Regions from separate parts of the Mesorhizobium sp. CA5 genome, predicted to be linked through region 2. Evidence: predicted binding sites of a transcription regulator. Region 2 holds the regulator's gene; each other region holds the start of a gene.

Region 1 (4,224 bases), on a different contig from region 2:
GCGGAAGCCGTTGGCGGCGATGGTGGCCGATTCCATGTCGAGCGCGATGGCCCGGGACTGCGACAGGCGCTGCACCGGTCCGCGCTGGTCGCGCAGCTCCCAGTTGCGGTTGTCGATGGTGGCGACGGTTCCGGTGCGCATGATGCGCTTGAGGTCGTAGCCCGACAGGCCGGTCACTTCGGCGACCGCCTCCTGCAGCGCCACCTGGATTTCGGCCAGCGGTGGGATCGGCACCCAGACCGGCAGGTCGTCGTCGAGCACATGGTCCTCGCGCACATAGGCATGCGCCAGCACATAGTCGCCCAACGCCTGCGTGTTGCGCAGCCCGGCGCAGTGGCCAAGCATCACCCAGGCATGCGGCCTCAGCACCGCTATGTGGTCGGTGATGGTCTTGGCGTTGGACGGGCCGACGCCGATATTGACCATGCTGATGCCGCCATGGCCCGGCTTCTTCAGGTGGTAGGCCGGCATCTGCGGCAGGCGGTGAGGCGGCGTTCCTTCGCTCGGCGAGCCGGCCCCCGCCTTGGTCACGACATTGCCCGGTTCGACGAATTCACTGTAGCCGCCTCCACCACTCTCCATCAGTTCGCGGGCGCGCGCCACGAATTCGTCGATGTAGAACTGGTAATTGGTGAACAGCACGAAGTTCTGGAAGTGCTGCGGACTGGTCGCCGTGTAGTGCGTCATGCGGTGCAGCGAATAATCGATGCGCTGCGCGGTGAAAGGCGCCAGCGGCCGCGGCTCGCCGAACGCCACCTCGAAGGTGCCGTTGGCGATCTGGTCGTCGGTGCCGTCGAGATCGGGCACGTCGAACAGGTCGCGGATCGGCCGCTTGATGCGCTCGGCGGCGGCGCCGTCGACATAGGTGCCTTCCAGGAAGGCGAAATGCAGCGGGATGGGTGTCGTCGATTCCGAGACCGTCACCGTCACGCCGTGATTGCGCATGATGAGCCGAAGCTGCTCGATGAGATAGTTCTCGAACAGTTGCGGCTGCGTGATCGTGGTGGCGAAATGGCCGGGCGTCGGCATATGGCCATAGGCCTGGCGCGAGTCGACCTGGCTGAACGAGGTCGTGGTGACGCCGATCTGCGGATAGAAGGCCCGGTAGCGCTTGCTTTCATCTCCGCCCGCGGCAAGGGCTGAGAAAGAATCGCGCAGGAATTTGGTGTTGCGGTCGTAGAGCGTCTGCAGCGCCGCGACGGCCTTTCTGGCATCGTGGAAGTCCTGCTTGCCGAAGGGCTCCGGCATGACGACCGAGTCGATGGCTTGGGGGTAGATTCGCTTTTCCATGGCTCAATATAGAGATTTGGAAGAGCGGTTGGGAGGGGTGAGCGGACAGGAACCGCAACCCAGCTGGAGATTTTTTGTTATCGCTCCGATTCAAGGTGTGACGCGATTCAGGTCAGGCCGAGTCGAGAAAAGTGGATTCCGAGAACCGGAGCGGAGCGTACTTGAGCTACGCGAGCACCGGAAGCGCAGGAAGCCGCTTTTCGCAGGCCGGCCTGAACTGAATATCGTCACACCTACCCCCGCTGCAGGCTGATCAGCAACACGAAGCCTACGCTGGTGTTCTTGTGCGGCGGCGCCTCGATCCTATGGCTTGTATCGGCCCGCATCATCGGCACCGCCAGCACCGGGGCTGCCAGCAGCATCAGGATAAGCATCGCCCGCGGCAGCAGCCGGAGGATCTTCGTTGCATTGTCGGCGATGCGGTTCATTTCGGTGGTATCCCGGTTTCCAGCTTGGTCGATTTTAAGCTTTGTCGTTTCAGCGCTCGATTTGGTTCACGAGGCCGACAATGCGGGCACCGGCCGTTCCCAAGGGCGGGCCGAATGACCGGCCTCCGCCACCAGGATGGCGAAGAGCATGCCGAACAGGCTCATCAGCAGGCAAACGATGGTAAAGCGACGGGCAAGCATTTCTCTCTCCTTCAATGCGGGAGAAAATGCCTGACGGCCTCTGAACCGGTTCTGAGACCGGTATTCATCTGCGGTTCAAATTGATTGACGAGGGTCTTGCACCGTGCCGGTGCCAGAGCGCGGCGGAGCGCTGTCGCTGCAAAAGAAAACGGGGCCGCGTAGAGCAATTCCAGGAAAAGTGTGAGCGGTTTTCCGTCTGGGATTGCGTCAAACAAAGAAATAGGGCGTTTCACCGTTCCGCAAAAACGGTGAAACGCCCTTGGCCGTCTCGTATGGTCTGGAGTTTGGCGCTCAGAGCTTGTGCCAGGTCTGGCTCTTGCAGATCAGGCCGCCGAGCACGCAGCCGCTCATCTTGAGCGCGGTGCCCGAGAGCGTCGCCTTGCCGGAATAGGTCTTGTCGTTTGCCGGGTCGGTGATGCTGCCGGCATATTTGTTGTCGCCGGCCGCCTTCAGCGAGCCGATCGTCTTGCCGGCGTATTTGCCGGTCTTGAGCGTGATCGAGAAAGAACCGCTCCCGCCGATCGCCGCGGTGTCGCCGGCCTGCGTCTTCCAGTTGCCTTCGATCGGGTCGGCGCATGCGGCGCCCGCCATGATCAAGGTGGCCGCAAGGGCCACAGTCAGCTTTCGAAACATCGTGTCCACCTCCCTATAGGGTTGCGGCGGGCTCCAGTCCGCCTACCTGCCCCTTACGCAAAGGTAAAGCTAATCCAGCCGCCGCCAAAACGAAAGCGGTGCCGCGACGGAAGGTTGCAAGGATTTTCGCCGCGCGGCCGACTGAAAATAAACGCGATCGAAAAACGCTTCGGTTTCCGTGGTTAGCGAAGTCTTGATTCCGCCGCCGGCAATTTTCGTCGAATTTGACGCAAAATGGCTGAAACGCTGGATTCCCATGCTTAACGGTTTTCCGCGTTTACCTCTTGTTTTAGCTTTGTTTTCCTCAAATTAAGCAAGCCATTTAACGACGGATTCAAGGCCAGCCGTCATCCTCGAAAGCATCGAAAGAGCGGCTCGCCCCGAGGAATACCAAGGGAAAAGGAGGCAGCTCTCGGGAGCCAGACAGGGGATTGAAATGGCACGCTTTGAAATGCTTGAAGACGGCTTCGGCGCCATGGGGGCAACTGCCCAGGCCGACATTCTTTTCGAACTGGGCATGATGTATGCGACGGGCCGCGATTGCGAGACCGATGTCGTTGCCGCCCACAAATGGTTCAACATCGCCGCGATCAAGGGCTCGGCCCGCGCCGCCGAGCTGCGCTCGGAACTGTCGGCCACCATGTCGAAAGTCGAGATCGCCACGGCGCTGCGCGAAGCCCGCGAATGGATGACGATGCACTGATCCTCAGCGCGTAGCGCTCAGAGCTCATCGGGACAAGGCCGCGAAAAGACGGCCGGTCAAGAAGAACGAGAACGTGGCGGGTTGAGACAACCGAAGCCACGCAAAAAACAGGGAAGCGAGCGAGTTTCAGGCGCGGGGGCGTCTGGGGAGCTCGACTGCAAAAGCCGTGACCGACCGAAACAAGGTCGGCGCGGCTTTTTGAATTACGCTTGGTAATCAGGCGCGTGGCCCAAGAAATCCTCGTCGGAATGAACCAAAGCCGGCCTCACTGTCCTCTCGACAGTTTCGGCGAAGGGTGAAATTGTCCCGGCTCTGTGGAAGAAGCGCGGCCGGATCGGCACGCGCAAGTGGAGGAGTTCTTATAGTCATGAAAAAATTGGGTATTTTGAGCGCGGCCGCTTTTGGCCTGATGATGAGCGCCCCGGTTGCCTTCGCCGACGACATCACCATTTCGGTGGTCGGCCCCATGACCGGCCAGCTCGCCACCATCGGTGACCAGTTCAAGCAGGGCGCGCAGGCCGCCGCCGACGCGATCAATGCGGCTGGCGGCGTCAACGGCTCCCAGATCAAGCTCGACATCGAAGACGACCAGTGCGATCCGAAGCAGGCGGTCTCGGTCGCCAACCGCATCGTCGCCAACGGCGTCAAATTCGTCGACGGCCATGCCTGCTCGGGCTCCAGCATTCCGGCCTCGGCCGTCTATGCCGAAGCCGGCACGCTGATGATGAGCCCCGCCTCGTCCAACCCGGTGCTGACTGACGCCGCCGCCAAGGCCGGCTGGCCGACCATCATGCGCCTCTACACGCGTGACGACGCGCAGGGCGCCTTCATCGGCCCCTGGATCGCCAAGAAATACGCCGGCAAGAACGTTGTCGTCCTGCACGACAAGAGCGCCTACGGCCAGGGCGTTGCCGACGCCGTGAAGGCGACGATGAATGCCGGCGGTCTCAAGGAAGTCGATTACGAGGG
Region 2 (4,224 bases):
CCATTTGCATAGGCGTCATCCCAGTCGGCAATACGATGTCCCAGCAACGGTGTCTCCGCGATCAGGTCATTTGTTCGGCATCGCCGATTCAAAGTCAGGTAACGGTTGTTTTGACGGCAAAGCGCGCGTCTTGCCAGATGCCAGTCCGCAGGATGTCCTGCAGCACCTCGACCGCATTCCAGACATCGCGGTAGCCGACATAGAGCGGCGTGAAGCCGAAACGAATGGTGGATGGCGCGCGGAAATCGCCGATCACGCCGCGCTCGATCAAGGCACGCATCACCTGGTAGCCATGCGGATGGGCGAACGACACCTGGCTGCCGCGCTCGGCGCCTGAGCGCGGGCTCTCCAGCTCAAGACCGAAGCCGCCGCATCTGGCTTCGACAAGCCGGATGAACAGGTCCGTCAATGCGGCGCTTTTTCTCCGCACGGCCCTGATGTCGACATCGTTCCACATATCCAGCGCCCCTTTCAGCGCGCGCATCGACAGCACCGGTTGCGTTCCGCACAGGAACCGCCGGATGCCCGTGCCTGCGGCGTAGCCCTGCTCGAACGCGAAAGGCCGGGCATGGCCCCACCAGCCGCTGAGCGGCTGGCGAATGTCGCGGTGATGGCGGCTCGCGGCGTAGATGAAGGCTGGCGAGCCCGGCCCGCCATTGAGATACTTGTAGGTGCAGCCAATGGCGAAATCGGCATTAGAGCCGTCGAGATCCACCGGCAGCGCACCCGCCGTGTGGCAGAGGTCCCACGCGATCAGCGCGCCGGCTTCATGAGCCTTGCGGGTGAGCGCCGCCATGTCGCGCAGCCGGCCGGATTTGTAGTTGACGTGGTTGACCAGGATGACCGCGACGCGATCGTCGATCAGCTCTTCTATCGTCGGGGCATCTGCGCATTCGAGCCGCAGCACCGTGCCGGACCGCGTCGATGCGACCCCTTCCGCCATGTAGAGGTCGGTCGGAAAGCTGTCGCCCTCGGCAACGATCACCGAACGCTCGGGCCGCATTGCAAGTGCCGCATGCAGGACCTTGTAGATATTGATCGAAGTCGTGTCGCAAACGACCGTCTGGCCGGGTTTCGCGCCGATCAGCCGTCCTAGCTGGTCACCTAGCTCGATGGGCATATCGAACCAGCCGGCGGTGTTCCAGGCGCGGATGAGATCCCGCGCCCATTCCTGCCTCGTGGCAGTCTCGATCTCGCTGAAGGCGTCGATCGAAGCAGCGCCCAGCGAATTGCCGTCGAGATATAGGACGCCTTCCGGCAAGACGAAGCGATCGCGCGTCGCGCGCAGCGGATCCGCGGCATCCATCGCCTCGACTTCGGCGAGATCAGGAATTCCCCTCATTGTGCTGCCGCCTCCATTTCGATCTGGCCAAGGGGGTTGTCTCACCACCCTCGGCGACAGGGCAAGAACCTTTGGTCCTATGTTAGCTGGTCCATAGACGGCGAAGACTGCGGATCGGAACTTCGCCAAGGTTGGCATTTTGGGTTCGTTTCGTTCACGGTGCCACGCGCTTACGGTACGAGCCGACGTGATCCCAACCACGGCTTCGTGATCGTGTCGGGTTGTATTTCAGCTTAAGGGGAACTCCAAAATCGAGCGGAATCAATGCCGCTGCCCCAGGAGGGGCAGCCGGCCGTCACCGGATGCGACATTGTTTCGGCAGCCTTAACAAATTCACTAAACTTTAAACGGTTGCGGAACACAACTGGAACAGATAGTGTTTGTTCTGGGTTTGTTTTTCTGATTCTGGTTTCAGAACCCGTGGGGGCCGCCGATGCTGACGCGCAAACAACATGAACTCCTGATGTTCATCCATGAACGCCTGAAGGAGAGCGGGATTCCTCCATCATTCGATGAGATGAAGGAGGCGCTCGACCTTGCCTCCAAGTCCGGCATCCACCGGCTGATCACGGCGCTGGAAGAACGCGGCTTCATTCGCCGGCTGCCGAATCGGGCGCGCGCGCTGGAAGTGCTGCGCCTGCCCGACTCGATCGCGCCTGGCCTGAATGCCGCGAAGAAGTTTTCGCCGAGCGTCATCCAGGGCGGCCAAGGCAATCTCAGTCGCCAGATCAAGCCGACGACTCCATCACGCACCCCGACGCCAAGCAATGACGACGAGGCCGCGGCGGCCGTATCCATTCCGGTGATGGGCCGCATCGCCGCCGGCGTGCCGATTGACGCCATCCAGCACCAGACGCATTCGATCTCGGTGCCGCCGGACATGATCATGGGCGGCGAGCATTACGCGTTGGAGGTCAAGGGCGACTCGATGATCGAGGCCGGCATCTTCGACGGCGACACCGTCATCATCCGCAATGCGAACACGGCAAGCCCGGGTGAGATCGTGGTGGCGCTGGTCGACGATGAGGAGGCGACGCTTAAGCGTTTCCGCCGCAAGGGTGCCTCGATCGCGCTCGAGGCCGCCAACCCGGCCTATGAGACCCGGATCTTCGGACCGGATCGGGTCAAGGTTCAGGGCAAGCTCGTCGGACTTATCCGCCGCTACTGAGCAGAACTGCCCGGCCTTCTTCGCCCGAACGACAATCTATTGGGCCGGTGCGGCGGCTGGTTTTTCCGGCTGCTTATAGGGCGCCAGTCCCCTCGCCTCGCGCGTGTATTTCCGCTGCTCGTGCCAGGGTCGGTATGGTTCTACGACCGCGTAGCGGACGGTTGGCCGCGCGGTTGCCGATTGCGGATCGAAGAAAACGGCGGCGCTGCCGTCGCGCGCCAGCTGCCGCTTGGTGACGACGAGCACACGCGGATCGCGGCACGGGTTATAGGCCGTGGCGTCGTTGATGACGATGAGGTCGGCGAAGCCGCAGGCCGGCCGGGCGGTGTCGCGGGTCTCGGCGAGCGCGACGATCGCGCCGGAAGGATGCCGACCGATGCAGAGATCGCCGCTGCAATAGAAGGGCGAGCCGGGCGGCAGGTCGGCGGGATCGGCAATGTCCAGCGTATCTTTGGCGAACCTTTCTGGCGGCACGATCTCCTCGGCTTTCAGCGCCCGTTTCCAGTTGTCGGTGGTGAACTCGTTGGAGCGTTCGCGATTGACGGCAAGCTCGCCGCCGCCGATCGGCATCGCCACCAGATGCGCATCCTCCGAGATAAGCACGTCCGGTGTGCGGACGTGCGGAATGGCCAGCAGCGCAGCGAGCGCGAAAGGTACGGCGGCAAGCCTCAGCCAAGTGGTAGCCATGGTCGCGATGACCAGCGCGACCGTCGCCAGCAGCACCGACTGGATCGAGATCAGCCCCACGGCGTCGACCGGTGAGCGCTCGGAAATCCATGCCGAAATGGCGATCATCGCCGTCAGGCCTTTGCCCATGACAAAGAGGAAGGGACCGTCTAAGCCGAAGGGCATGGCCAGCGCGCTCAGCACGGCGAACGGCATGACGACCAATGAGACGATCGGCATGACCGCCAGATTGGCCAGCAGGCTGAGCGGCGACACCCGCTGGAAGTGCCAGATGGCAAACAACAATGTTGCGCTGCCCGCGATGAGCGACGTCACGGCGGCGCCACCCGCTCCAATCGCCAGTTTTCGCGATAAGAACCCGAGAAACGAACGCTTTGCCGGCGGCGCGGTCGTTTTGCCGGCGCGATAGTCGGCAAAGCCGGCATAGGCGCCGACCAGGGCGGCGGTGGCGGCGAAGGACATCTGGAAGCTCGGGCCGACCACTTCATGCGGCGAGACCAGGATGACGGCGATGGCAGAGATCGCCAGGTTGCGCATGGTCAGCGCCGCGCGGTCGAAAAGCACGGCGACCAGCATCACGCCAAGCATGATGAAGCTTCGCTCGGCCGCCACCACGATGCCGGAGATCACGAGATAGGCGGCGATCGACGCCAGCGCGATGCCAGCGGCATATTTCTTCACCGGCCGGCGCGACGAGAAGTCCGGAAACAGCGCGAAGGCGCCGCGCAAAAGCACCATGATCGTGCCGGCGACCAGCGCCATATGCAGGCCGGAGATCGAAATGATGTGGTAGATGCCGGTCCGTCGCATCGACTCGTTGATGGCTTCCGGAATGCCAGCACGAACGCCGACGATCAGCGCCGCCGCGATCTCGCCCTCGGAACCGCCGATGCTGCTCCTGATGTGGTCGGCAATCCCCTCGCGAGCATTTTCTATGGCCGATGCCACGCGCGCGCCAAACGGCACCTCCGTTGGCGCACTCGGGGTCGGCGCGACAAGTTTCGGATAGCCCAGGAAAAAGCCGCTG
Region 3 (4,224 bases), on a different contig from region 2:
AGCGACAACGACAGCGTGCCGACGGTGCGGGCAAGCGCCACCTTCTGCGCCCCGTCGTTGGTCACCTCGATGGTCACCGAATTGGCGACTTGCGGCTCGGTCTTGCGTTCATCGGCGCCCTGTCCGACCGAGAGCACCTTGGCATCGGAGACGACGATCTCGGACGTGACGGTCGAGCCGGCAGCCCCTTGAGCATTCTTGGACACTTCCTGGATGTCCCCAGCATCGCGCGTCAGCACGACGTCGACGCGGTCTCCCGGCGTGATGAAGCCGCCGACGCCGGCGATCTCGTCGGTGCGGATGGTGACGGCCCGCATTCCCGCCGACAGCATGTTGGAAAGCGTGGCGCGGCCGTTCGGTCCCGACAGCTTGGTGAGCAGCACCGGTTCGTTGACCTCGATCGGCGACAGCACGACCCGGCTGCCGTCCGCAAGCAGCTTGTCGATCGTCGGGAAAGCGCCCTGCGGCAGCGAATCCTGCGGCCACGGAATCTCGGCGAGTTGCGGCCGTCCAAGCTCCATGCCGTAGCGCAGCGGCGCTTGCGCCACCACGATGGTCTTGAACTCGACCTTGGGCTGCTGCGGCGCCACGACGACCTTGACCTCGGCCTGAGCCTTCGCCTGGCTCTTGACCCAGAAATCCGCCGCAAAGATCGAGATCGCGCCGAAAACGGCGGCGATGCCGATCATGGTTATGGCCTTGCCCCTCACAATGGAATCCCTGACGCCCGTGGTCTTTTGTTAATTGGGTCTCACGCTAGGCGTTAATGTTAAAGAATCAGGAATCCCGCGACCCGCCGACCGCCCTATTTCGGCCGGCTTGGTTATCGAATGGTTTTGGAATAAGAGACAGTTTGAATCCCTGAACGGAACAGGAACTCGCTCGCCCGCCAAAAGCGTGGCAGTATCGAGGAATGATTCGCATTACCGGACGCTAGGCCCAGCATGGACGACAGCAACGACCTCTTCGGCAAGATGGAAAAGCCGGCACAGCCGGTGCGCGCGCCCTCGCGGCCCGCCGATCCGCTGGTGCAGGCCGCGAAGCGTACGACCGCCGCCCGCGACGGCAGCGAGGGCTACAGCGCCGCCGATATCGAGGTGCTGGAAGGGCTCGAGCCGGTGCGGCGCCGTCCGGGCATGTATATCGGCGGCACCGACGACAAGGCGATGCATCACCTGTTCGCCGAGGTCATCGACAATTCGATGGACGAAGCGGTGGCCGGCCACGCCACCTTCATCGACGTCGAGCTTTCCGCCGACGGCTTCCTGACCGTCACCGACAACGGCCGCGGCATCCCGGTCGATCCGCATCCGAAATTCAAGAAGCCGGCGCTCGAAGTCATCATGACCACGCTGCATTCGGGCGGCAAGTTCGACTCCAAGGTTTACGAGACCTCCGGCGGCTTGCACGGCGTCGGCGTCTCGGTCGTCAATGCGCTGTCCGACCACCTCGAGGTCGAGGTCGCGCGGGGTCGTCAGCTCTACCGGCAGCGTTTTTCGCGCGGCGTTCCGGTCAGTGGATTGGAGCATCTCGGCGAGGTCCACAACCGCCGCGGCACGAAGACCCGTTTCCATCCTGACGAGCAGATTTTCGGCAAGGGCGCCGCCTTCGAACCGGCGCGCCTTTACCGCATGACGCGCTCGAAGGCCTATCTGTTCGGCGGCGTCGAGATCCGCTGGACCTGCGATCCGTCGCTGATCAAGGACAAGGATCAGACGCCGGCAAAGGCCGAGTTCCATTTCCCCGGCGGCCTGAAGGACTATCTCAAGGCGACGCTGGGCGACGAATTCCAGGTCACGCGCGAGGTTTTCGCCGGGAAGAGCGACAAGCAGGGCGGCCACGGTTCGCTCGAATGGGCTGTGACCTGGTTCGGCGGCGACGGTTTCCTCAACTCCTATTGCAACACCATTCCGACCCCCGAAGGCGGCACGCATGAGGCCGGCTTCCGCAACGTGCTGACGCGCGGACTGCGCGCTTACGCCGACCTCATCGGCAACAAGCGCGCTTCGATCATCACCACCGATGACGTGATGATCTCGGCCGCCGGCATGCTGTCGGTGTTCATCCGCGAGCCGGAATTCGTCGGCCAGACCAAGGACAGGCTGGCGACGATCGAGGCAATGCGCATCGTTGAAAACGCCCTTCGCGACCCGTTCGACCACTGGCTGGCAGACAATCCGCAGGAAGCCTCTAAGCTTCTGGACTGGGTCATCGCGCGCGCCGACGAACGCGTGCGGCGCCGCCAGGAAAAGGAAGTCTCGCGCAAGAGCGCGGTGCGCAAGCTGCGCCTTCCGGGCAAGCTCGCCGATTGCACACAGAACGCCGCCGCGGGCGCCGAGATCTTCATCGTCGAGGGCGACTCGGCCGGCGGCTCGGCCAAGCAGGCGCGCGACCGCGCCAGCCAGGCAGTGCTGCCGCTGCGCGGCAAGATTCTCAATGTCGCCTCCGCCGGCAACGACAAGCTAGCCGCCAACCAGCAGATTTCCGATCTCATCCAGGCGCTCGGCTGCGGCACGCGTTCCAAATATCGCGACGAGGATCTGCGCTACGACCGCGTGATCATCATGACCGACGCCGACGTCGACGGCGCGCACATCGCTTCGTTGCTGATCACCTTCTTCTATCAGGAGATGCCGAACCTGATCCGCGGCGGCCATCTCTACATGGCCGTGCCGCCGCTCTATTCGATCCGGCAAGGCGGCAAGGTCGGCTATGCCCGCGACGACGCGCACAAGGACGAGTTGCTGCGCACCGAGTTCACCGGGCGCGGCAAGGTCGAGATCGGCCGCTTCAAGGGCCTGGGCGAGATGATGGCCTCACAGCTCAAGGAGACCACGATGGATCCGAGGAAGCGCACGCTTTTGAGGGTCGACGTGATCGACGCCGAGCAGGCCACCAAGGATGCCGTCGACGCGCTGATGGGCACCAAGCCCGAGGCGCGTTTCCGCTTCATCCAGGAGCGCGCCGAATTCGCCGAGACGGACGTGCTGGATATCTGAACGCCGTCCGGTCCATAACAGGCTCCGGCACGGAGAACCGGTGTGACCTGGACGCGGTTTAAAGAGCTTGTCGAGAGGCCCTTAAGCGGTCTGACGCAGCCGACCCGTTCGGACTGGATTTTTGCCCTACGCACGGTTTCGGCCGGACTGGTCGCGCTGCTTGCCGCCTATGCGCTGAAGCTCGATCATCCGCAATGGGCGATGATGACGGTGTTCATCGTCGCGCAGCCGGTCGCCGGCATGGTGCTGGCAAAGGGCTTCTACCGGCTGCTCGGCACGCTGGCCGGCGGTCTCGCCGCAGTCGGCATCACTTCACTGTTCGGCGCCGACCCGTGGCTGCTTGTCACCGTGCTGGCGCTCTGGATCGGCGTCTGCACGCTGGTCTCGTCGCTGTTGCGCAATCCGGAAGCCTATGGCGCCGCGCTTGCCGGCTACACGGCGATGATCATCAGCCTGCCGGCCCTCGGACAACCGCATATTGTCGTCGACCTCGCCGTCGCGCGTTGCGCGGAGATCGTGCTCGGCATCGTCTGCGCCGGCGTCACCAGCCGGTTGATCCTGCCAAAGCTCGCGGCCGACGCTATCATTTCCAGGTTGAAGCGCAGCATCCTCGACCTTGCCGAATATGCCGGCGGCGCCTTTTCCGGCGGCGACCCGGCGAGCCTCGCCGCGCTCCAGCGCAAGCTGATCGCCGATGCCCAGACGCTCGCCGAGATGCGCACCTATGCGCGGCTGGAAGCGCCGAGCTTCGCCACCCGCGCCCATCCGGTGCGGCGCACGATCGGCCAGCTTCTGTGGGCGCTTTCGGCGGCGCGCGCGTTGCACAGCCACCGCAGGCCGAAGAACGCGGCGCTCATTCCCGTGCGCAGCGAGCTGAAAGCCTTCGTCGGCGAACTGGCGGCGACGCCCGGCGCGCTCGATGACACCGGGCCCTGGGTGGCGCGGCTCGACGCGATCGCGAGCAAGGCCCGGGAGATGCCCGAACTGCCCAACGATACCGGCTCCAAGGATAACGGCGAAGACAAGGTCGGCACCATCACCCGACTGACCATCGCCGGCGATTTCGCCGAGGCGCTGAAGCAGGTGATGCGCGGGCTGGAGGCGCTTCGCTCGCCTGTCTCCAGCAAATCGAGCGAGCGGGGCCAGCCGGCGCTGGTTGTCCACCGCGACTACCAGGCCGCATGGCGCAATGCCGTGCGCGCCGCGCTGGCGACGTTGCTCGTGG
Region 4 (4,224 bases), on a different contig from region 2:
CCTCGACCACGGCGATCGTCGCCGGTACCGCGCCGCAGTCGATGATGATCTGCTCGACCTTGGCCGCCATGGCGCCATTGTCGGGGTAGGGCATGCCGTGGGTGATGATGGTGCTTTCCAGCGCCACCACGGGCCGGCCGGCGGCAAGCGCCTCGGACACCGGCGGATGGATATCGACGAAGGGGCGGGCGGTGTCAGGCGTCATGGCTGTCTCCGATCCGAAGGGATTGCTTCGGCAGTGGTGGCCCTATGCCACTTCCCGCGGCTCCGGCACAAGGGCAAGCGTCTGCGTGAAGGTGGCGATCGTGAAGGACGGCACGGCCTGCGGGCTCTCTATGGCGAGCATCGCCGCGGCAAGGCCTTCGCGTAGTGCTGCACGCAGCGGCAGGCCGCGCAGCAAGGCGGCGACGGTTGCGCCGGTCAAGGCGTCGCCGGCGCCGGTCACGTCGGCCACCTTGCGCGGCGCGGGCGGGTCGATCTCGAAGATGCCGGTATCGTCGAAGCCCAGCACCGGAGCGCTGCCGGACGTGACCACGCCGGCATTCAGGCCAACCCGCCTGAGCGCGTCGACAAGGGTCTTGCCGTATGGCTCGGCGCCGACCAGCGCGGCGGCCTCGCGAAGGTTCATGAAGAGCAGCGACAGATCGTCGAGCAGCGGCGCCAGGCGAACGACCTTGGCCGGCGAGACGGCGATGGCGAAGACCGGCCGGTCGCCGGCCAACGCCACCAGGCGCTCCAGCGCCGCCGTCGGCAGGTTGGCGTCGCACAGGATGGCGTCGGCGGCGGCGATCGCCTCGCGCACCTTGGCGCGCCTTATTTGTTTGGGGAAGGCTAGGTCGTAGAGCGCCATGTCGGCCAGCCCGACGATCAACTCGCCTTCGGCATCGATCAGCGCCGTGTAGCTCGGCGTCGTGCGGTCGAGGAACACCACCGAAAGGTCGGTTATCCCGGCGTTGTCGATCGCCGAGGCGACTGTGTCCGCCGCAGCGTCACCGCCACGCACCGAGATCAGCGAGGCCGACACGCCGCGCTTCACCACGCTGCGCAGCGCGTTGAAAACCACGCCGCCGACGTCTTCGCGCATGATGCCGGGATTCGAAGCCGCGGGCACATAGACGCCCGAGACCTGGCCGCGCCGGTCGATATGGGCGCCGCCAAGCGCCAGGATTGTTGGGGATGTCGGCATTTCGGGTCGATGACTTTCGTTGATCGTGCGGCCGCGCACACTAGGTTTCTGCGCGTCGCCCTGCAATCGGGGTCGCGATTCGGACGGCTGGGTATCGAAATCTCTTCTGGACCCGTGGTTGCACTCCGCACCAGCCCTGGTGAGACAAAAATAGAACAAATCCAGATATTGATTATTTTTCAGATATTTGTTGCCCCTTGCCAAATGAGAACAAAAAAGGTACAAAACAAGCAGGGATCACGGATTGTCCGGCCTTCATTGACGACCAAGGGGTGATGTATCATGGCTCAGAATTCTTTGCGGCTTGTAGAGGATAAGGCAGTGGACAAATCAAAGGCTCTGGACGCGGCGCTGTCGCAAATCGAGCGCGCGTTCGGCAAGGGCTCGATCATGCGGCTCGGCGCCAACGAGCAGGTGGTCGAGATCGAAACCGTGCCGACCGGCTCGCTCGGCCTCGACATCGCGCTCGGCGTCGGCGGCCTGCCGCGCGGCCGCATCATCGAGATCTACGGGCCGGAAAGCTCGGGCAAGACGACGCTGGCGCTGCACACGGTGGCGGAAGCCCAGAAGAAGGGCGGTATCTGCGCCTTCGTCGATGCCGAGCACGCGCTCGATCCGGTCTATGCCCGCAAGCTTGGCGTCGACCTCGAGAACCTTTTGATCTCGCAGCCCGACACCGGCGAGCAGGCGCTGGAGATCTGCGACACGCTGGTGCGTTCGGGCGCCATCGACGTGCTGGTCGTCGACTCGGTGGCGGCACTGACGCCGCGCGCTGAAATCGAAGGCGAGATGGGCGATTCGCTGCCCGGTCTTCAGGCTCGCCTGATGAGCCAGGCGCTGCGCAAGCTGACCGCCTCGATCTCGCGTTCCAACACCATGGTCATCTTCATCAACCAGATCCGCATGAAGATCGGCGTCATGTTCGGCTCGCCCGAGACGACCACCGGCGGCAACGCGCTGAAATTCTACGCCTCGGTGCGCCTCGACATCCGCCGCATCGGCTCGGTCAAGGACCGTGACGAGGTCGTCGGCAACCAGACCCGCGTCAAGGTGGTAAAGAACAAGCTGGCCCCGCCCTTCAAGGTGGTCGAGTTCGACATCATGTATGGCGAGGGCGTGTCGAAGACAGGCGAGCTGATCGATCTCGGCGTCAAGGCCGGCGTCATCGAGAAGTCGGGCGCCTGGTTCTCCTACAATTCCCAGCGCCTCGGCCAGGGTCGCGAGAACGCAAAACTGTTCCTGCGCGACAATCCCGACACGGCGCGTGAGGTCGAGCTTGCGTTGCGCCAGAATGCCGGGCTGATCGCCGAGAAATTCCTCGAGAATGGCGGCTCCGAAGGCGGCGACGACGGTTTCGAGGACGAGGCCGGCGCCTTGTAAAGGGCGTGCCCCGGGGATTTTGGGGTCCGCGTGGTCCGAGGGCGCCCGAGAGCAGTTGGTTTGCTTAGCCGGAGTTCGGCCACAATCCTGGTTTATCGGCTTGTGCTTATGTAATTGAGTTCTTGAGTACTGCGTACCCGAACCGCCGGCCTTCGCGCCGGCGGTTTTGCGTTTTGCGGGCGATGTTGAGCCGCCGCTCGTCGGCCGATTGGCCGCACTGCAATGAATTCAGGCAATGCGCTTTGGTCCATGCTTGTGCCTGTCGTTTTCCCAAAACCGCTTGCGCGGTTTTGAGCGACACGCCTGTTTTGCGTGTTTCTGGACAGGCACAAGAGCTATCGCTAAAAGGCCAATCTATCTTCTGAAACACCAAAGCCCATTTGCCGCCGGCCGGGCCGGCGGTTCTTGCGAAAAAGGCAGTATGCAATGAGTGGCGTGAACGACATCCGGTCGACATTCCTCGACTACTTCCGCAAGGAGGGCCACGAGATCGTCGCCTCCAGCCCGCTGGTGCCGCGCAACGATCCGACGCTGATGTTCACCAACGCCGGCATGGTGCAGTTCAAGAACGTCTTCACCGGCCTGGAGAAGCGTCCCTATACACGGGCCTCTACGGCGCAAAAAAGCGTGCGCGCCGGCGGCAAGCATAACGACCTCGACAATGTCGGCTACACCGCGCGCCATCTGACCTTCTTCGAGATGCTCGGCAATTTCTCGTTCGGCGACTATTTCAAGGAGCGCGCGATCGAGCTTGCGTGGAACCTGATCACCAAGGGTTTCGGCCTCAAGAAGGACAAGCTGCTCGTCACCGTCTATCACACCGACGACGAGGCGGCGGCTTACTGGAAGAAGATCGCCGGCTTCTCGGACGATCGCATCATCCGCATCCCGACCTCGGACAATTTCTGGGCAATGGGCGATACCGGCCCCTGCGGCCCGTGCTCGGAAATCTTCATCGATCGCGGCGAGCACATTTGGGGCGGACCGCCCGGCAGCCCGGAAGAGGATGGCGACCGGTTCCTGGAATTCTGGAACCTGGTGTTCATGCAATACGAGCAGGTGACCAAGGAAGAGCGCATCGACCTGCCGCGTCCCTCGATCGACACCGGCATGGGCCTGGAGCGCATGGCCTCTATCCTGCAGGGCGTCGAAAGCGTCTTCGAGACCGACCTGTTCAAGCATCTGATCGACGCCGCGTCCTCCGCGCTCGGGCAGGGGCCAAGCCAGGAGAACGTAGCGTCGTACCGCGTCATCGCCGATCATCTGCGCTCAACCTCGTTCCTGGTGGCCGACGGGGTTCTGCCGTCCAATGAGGGGCGCGGCTATGTGCTGCGCCGCATCATGCGCCGCGCCATGCGCCATGCGCAGCTGCTGGGCGCCAAGGAGCCGCTGATGTGGCAGCTGGTGCCGGCCCTGGTGCGCGAGATGGGCCAGGCCTATCCCGAGCTCGTGCGCGGCGAGGCGCTGATCACCGAAACCTTGAAGCTTGAGGAAACACGCTTCCGCAAGACACTGGTGCGCGGCCTCGGCCTGCTTTCGGACGCGACCGAGACGCTGCACGCCGGCGACATGCTGGATGGCGAGACGGCCTTCAAGCTCTACGATACCTATGGCTTCCCGCTCGATCTGACGCAGGATGCGCTGCGCCAGCGCAGCAT

Evidence for each region. The regulator LexA, encoded in region 2, represses DNA repair genes until DNA is damaged. The targets are predictions, from matches to a motif close to TGTTCNNNNTGTGTTCNG.
Region 1: LB529_RS18350 (sel1 repeat family protein) is a predicted target of LexA. The motif match lies at 2,838-2,855, and genes of this name have one in related genera.
Region 3: parE (DNA topoisomerase IV subunit B) is a predicted target of LexA. The motif match lies at 862-879, and genes of this name have one in related genera.
Region 4: recA (recombinase RecA) is a predicted target of LexA. The motif match lies at 1,393-1,410, and genes of this name have one in related genera.

What each region holds. Positions count from the first base shown of each region.
Region 1 covers NZ_JAIUHJ010000013.1:118,566-122,789, forward strand. The annotation lists gene LB529_RS18330 (AMP nucleosidase) at 1-1,248, opposite strand, end outside; gene LB529_RS18335 (hypothetical protein) at 1,524-1,718, opposite strand; gene LB529_RS29020 (hypothetical protein) at 1,785-1,919, opposite strand; gene LB529_RS18340 (DUF2147 domain-containing protein) at 2,211-2,552, opposite strand; gene LB529_RS18345 (hypothetical protein) at 2,622-2,810, opposite strand; gene LB529_RS18350 (sel1 repeat family protein) at 2,989-3,255, shown strand; gene LB529_RS18355 (ABC transporter substrate-binding protein) at 3,623-4,224, shown strand, end outside.
Region 2 covers NZ_JAIUHJ010000003.1:171,184-175,407, reverse strand. The annotation lists gene LB529_RS05725 (alpha/beta hydrolase) at 1-47, opposite strand, end outside; gene kynU (kynureninase) at 95-1,342, opposite strand; gene lexA (transcriptional repressor LexA) at 1,776-2,510, shown strand; gene LB529_RS05710 (ComEC/Rec2 family competence protein) at 2,547-4,224, opposite strand, start outside.
Region 3 covers NZ_JAIUHJ010000009.1:171,271-175,494, forward strand. The annotation lists gene cpaB (Flp pilus assembly protein CpaB) at 1-689, opposite strand, end outside; gene parE (DNA topoisomerase IV subunit B) at 945-2,999, shown strand; gene LB529_RS14300 (FUSC family protein) at 3,042-4,224, shown strand, end outside.
Region 4 covers NZ_JAIUHJ010000009.1:25,437-29,660, reverse strand. The annotation lists gene LB529_RS13610 (pseudouridine-5'-phosphate glycosidase) at 1-205, opposite strand, end outside; gene LB529_RS13605 (carbohydrate kinase family protein) at 248-1,186, opposite strand; gene recA (recombinase RecA) at 1,469-2,566, shown strand; gene alaS (alanine--tRNA ligase) at 2,993-4,224, shown strand, end outside.